Regions from separate parts of the Shewanella sp. VK101 genome, predicted to be linked through region 1. Evidence: riboswitches for the same ligand, from Rfam matches in the RefSeq annotation. Region 1 holds a riboswitch; the other holds the start of a gene.
What was found. Region 1 has a riboswitch for thiamine pyrophosphate ahead of ACSHSR_RS08000 (TonB-dependent receptor). Riboswitches for the same ligand answer to the same signal wherever they lie in the genome.

Region 1 (2,397 bases):
CCCCACATGTTTTCCGATGGGCTAAAGGCATCACCATTGCTGTCGCTGTAGTCACTCTCACGTCGCTCGATACGAGCACCGATAGACAGGCTGTAGCCCGCCCCCAGATCTGAGTCCAACTGGGCAAACACTGCATAGTTACTGGCGCTGTAGCGGGAAGTCAGCACTTCATCCGGCCAGCTGTTGTATTCAGAGTAGAGATCATTGTCCTCATCGAGATCCATAAAATAGAACCCGGCCAGCCAGTCTGTGCTGCCGCCGAAAATCCGCCCGGCCTCGTTGGAGCTGAATCTGAACTCCTGTGACAGAGTGCGCCGCTCACCGCGTTTATCCCAGGTGTAATCGTACTCACAGGGTGCGCCGCCGCACTCTTTCCCGGCCCAGTAATCCGGGTTGGCCCAGTCACCGTCGTAACCGTGGTGATGATCTGTTGCGGCATAGCTTGACAGGGACACCAGCTCAAAAGCCTCAAAGCCGGTATAGCTCAGCTTGAGACTGGAGCCCGTGGTGCGCTGCTTGTCGACGCCCGGCGCATCGGTAATGGTATCGAAGCCGTTATTGTCCAGGGTCCAGGCATCATAACCATTGTCAAAATCGGCGTGCAGTAGAGTGAAGTCCGCCTGCAACTTGTCGGTGGCGTACCAGCGCAGCTTGATACGGCCGCTGAATTCATCACGCTCATTGGTATCGTCACGGCCCAGATACAGGTTGTCACGATAACCGTTCTGCTTGTGTTGCTGCAGCGCCACACGATAGAGCAACTTGCCGGAATCTGTCACTGGGCCGGAACTGAAGCCGCTGAAGGTTTGCAGATTATCATTACCGAGCGAGACTTCGGCGCCGTGCTCGAACACGTCTGTGGGATCATTGCTCTTGAGATAGATAAGACCGGCCAGGGCATTGGCGCCATAGCGGGTACCCTGGGGGCCGCGCAGCACTTCAAACTGCTGCAGGTCGTACAGGCTGGAAACGCTGCCCAGCCCGGAGAGATCGATATCATCGATAATAAAGCCCACAGAGGAGTTGGGCGCTCCCTGGTATTGCTCCTGCTCACCTACGCCGCGGATCTGGAAGTATCTTGGCCGGGAGCTGGCACCTGACCAGTTGAAGTTGGCGACGTTACCCAGCATGTCTTCGAAATGCTCGGCGCCTTGATCTTCAATGCGCTGCTCGTCGATAACAGTCACGCTGGAGGGCATCTTCTCCAGCGTCAGACCACGAAAGTCGCCGCTGACGACTATCACTTCCATGGCTTGTTGCTCATCTTGATTTTCAACACCGGGATTATCGGCGGCATGAACGGGTGCCCACAGCAGCATCTGAATGGTGCTGGCAAGCAGAGTAGGTACGGTAAACTTGGACATAGGACCTCAAATATTCACAGTTTGAGATCCGGCAATAAGAAAGCGAGTTGAAAGTGCACGAATTGTGGCCCATTCCTACGCCGGTACTAGCCGGATCAGGTTCTAAGGGTTCGTCATACGACATCTCAGTCAACCGCAATGCGGTAAACACCCCTTGGCGCGGGCCAGTATACACGAGTTACCAACAAAAGTGAGCCAGGTTGCCAAATTGTACCCGAGGGCATAAAAAAACCGCCCACCCCAATACTCCCGAGTGTTGAGCATTCAACGGGAATAATGGCTCGGGCGGCAGTGGTGCCGAGGTTTCAACTTTTAGTTTGAAAAGGCCTCGCGCACATAGATCTCAAAACGGCTGGCGGTCGGATTCGGCGCCACGGCGCTCACCTGCAACTGCTGTTTACCATGCAGCTTAACCGACTTCCAGGACACACCTTCATCATCCAGGGTATAGCCGCTGGCATCATACCAGGTGAACTTGTACTGAATGCGCATATCGGTAGCGACCTTGCTGCTGATGGTGGCTGTGCCTCTGAGCAAGCCGCCCTCGCCTCTGGCCATAAGATCACCCACACTCACAGAGCGGGCAAAGCTGCTGTTGTCTGCGCGGCTTTCACCGGTCGAGCTGGCATACACCCCGGCCGTATGGTTGGCGCAGCCTGCCAGAGCCAGCACGGTTGCTGCTATTACCAAGACTTTTTTCATCTGCCAATCCCTTATTCTCAATCAATCAAAAAGTGCGCCCTGGCCGTTGCAATCAACTGTTTGCGGTTGGTTTGCCAGCAGTCGATATTGACATTGGCCACTCGCCGCCCCTGACGGGTTATTCGGCACTCGGCGAAGCTGTCCTTATGATAACCGGCGCGTAAGTAGTCGATGGAAAAATCAACCACCTTGGGCACCTTACTGGTTTGCATAAACACCATAAGCTGGATGATGGCCGACATCTCCATAAACCCGGCTATCACGCCACCGTGAATGGCCGGCAGTACCGGGTTACCTATGTTGTCATCTTTGGCCGGCAGACGAAACACCA
Region 2 (2,397 bases), 700 kb from region 1:
CGCGCACTTAGTACTATTGCTGGGGTTATCCTGGTTTTGGCAGCAGGCCGAATGGCAAAGAGTGGTGACAGAGCCTGCCAAACCCAAGGCGCTGCAATCCTATCTGTATTTCAGTCAGCCCAGCCCAAAACAGTTAACGCCAGCGCCGGAAGCCTTGGAGGAAGAAGCAATAACCCAGCCCAAGGAAGCGATAGAGGTTAACAAAGCTGACTCAAGCAACCGTTCTGAGTCACAAAAAACCGAGCAAAAAACTCCACAAGGCAGGGTTCAAAACCAGAATGAGCAAAGCATTCCCAAGACTCAGGCTCAAAGCGTTAAGCCTATTGGTAGAGTCATTGAAAAAACGAAAAATGCAGCCGTACCTGCGCCAGAGCGAGCAAATGACTTTAGATCGCAGCCGGCAGAGCAAGCCCAGCTGGACTTCAGTTCAAGCGCATTAAAGTCTGCCCGAAAAGTACTGCAACACTCTCAACAGCAGGCGCTGCAGCAATTATCACAGCAATATGCGGATAAGGCCACGGGACGTAAGAGCCTCAGTGAAATGGATGGGGAGATGGAGGTGCTTTGGGTCAATGACGCCGATGATTTCAATAAAGTGGCCAGTCTGGATCTGCCGCTCGACCCCAACCGTATCGTCAAGGATGGTGATACCTGCTATCGGGTCGTCAAGGTGCCGACTCCGCTCAATCCCTATGCCGAAAACTTGGGTTTCCCATTTAAGTGCGGTCAGACAGAGATGGAAAAAGCGCTCAAGGAGGCGGTGGCCAGCCGTTTAAAGCGGCTTGGTAAGTGAGTTTTGCAATCAATTTATTTGATTTGAAATAAATTGATTGTTCAATTGTTTTGATTATTTCCATTTAATTCAAATGATTAAGTTGTGATTTTAATGGATTCAATCCTGCGGCACATTTTGTCATTGGGCTTGTTTCCCGCTTCGGCTTGTGCTTATACTCGGCAGCAATCTTGTCGGAGTGCCCTCTGGGCTGAGACCGTTTATTCGGGATCCGTTGAACCTGATCAGGCTAGCACCTGCGAAGGAAACAAGCATTCAGCTGCAGCATTACCGCAGCCACTGCGAGCAAAAATCTATGCCAAAGGCTTTAAAGAGCCGAGGCGATATCTGGCTTCTCAAGCGGACATTGAACTGACCTGAAACCACGAGGTCAGTCTGCCAACACCGCCGGAGGAGGACTCCAAATCAAGGAGTTTAACCAGTCAGCTTGCGCCGCTTATTATTCAACTCTCCTGACAAGCAATTTCATTTTCCAAAAGAGTGAGCTTGCTTATGTCAAATCGTCAATCCAATCGTCGTCAAACCCGTGAGGCCGCCCAGGCCTTTATCGATAACCTTAAACCCTTGCAGCATCCCAATTCACAGAAGCTGTTTGTTCAGGGCTCCCGGGCCGATATTCAGGTTGCCATGCGCCAAATCAGGCAGACAGACACCCGAATACCAACCCAAGATGGCAGTGAGCAATTTGAACCCAATCCCGCCGTACGTGTTTATGATTGTGCCGGCCCTTATTCAGATCCCAACGCGGCTATCAATGTGCGCCAGGGCCTGGATAAACTGCGCCAGGGCTGGATCTTAGAGCGTGATGATACGCAAGAGCTGACTTCGGTCAGCTCCAGTTTTACCCAGCAGAGGCTGGCGGATGAAGGGCTGGATCATTTGAGATTCGACGCTTTGCCCAAACCGCGCCGGGCCAAGCCGGGTAAGCGGGTGACCCAATTGCATTACGCCCGCGCCGGCATTATCACTCCTGAAATGGAATATATCGCCATTCGTGAAAATATGGCCCGGGCCAACGAAGCGCTTGCCAAAGATCCGCAACTGGCCCGCAAAGCCAAAGGAGAAGCCTTTGGCGCTATAGTTGCCACGCCGATAACCCCTGAGTTTGTTCGCAGCGAAGTGGCTCGTGGCCGCGCCATTATTCCCGCCAACATCAACCATCCGGAAGCTGAGCCTATGATTATCGGCCGTAACTTTTTGGTGAAGGTCAACGCCAATATCGGTAATTCGGCGGTGACCTCTTCCATCGAGGAAGAGGTGGAAAAACTGGTGTGGGCCACCCGTTGGGGCGCCGATACGGTGATGGATCTGTCCACCGGCCGTTATATCCACGAAACCCGCGAATGGATAGTGCGCAACTCGCCTGTGCCCATAGGTACTGTGCCCATCTATCAGGCGCTGGAAAAGGTCAACGGCATTGCCGAAGATCTCAGTTGGGAAGTGTTTCGCGACACCCTGATAGAGCAGGCCGAACAAGGAGTGGATTACTTCACCATTCATGCCGGGGTCTTGCTGCGTTATGTGCCCATGACGGCCAATCGGGTGACAGGTATGGTATCTCGTGGCGGCTCCATTATGGCCAAGTGGTGCCTGAGCCATCATAA

Region 2: another riboswitch for thiamine pyrophosphate. It lies ahead of thiC (phosphomethylpyrimidine synthase ThiC); the one in region 1 lies ahead of ACSHSR_RS08000 (TonB-dependent receptor).

Annotation. Positions count from the first base shown of each region.
Region 1 is NZ_CM151402.1:1,773,012-1,775,408, reverse strand. It holds gene ACSHSR_RS08000 (TonB-dependent receptor) at 1-1,364, opposite strand, end outside; TPP riboswitch at 1,420-1,529, opposite strand; gene ACSHSR_RS07995 (YcfL family putative periplasmic lipoprotein) at 1,677-2,066, opposite strand; gene ACSHSR_RS07990 (PaaI family thioesterase) at 2,084-2,397, opposite strand, start outside.
Region 2 is NZ_CM151402.1:2,468,196-2,470,592, reverse strand. It holds gene ACSHSR_RS11220 (hypothetical protein) at 1-793, shown strand, start outside; TPP riboswitch at 958-1,057, shown strand; gene thiC (phosphomethylpyrimidine synthase ThiC) at 1,286-2,397, shown strand, end outside.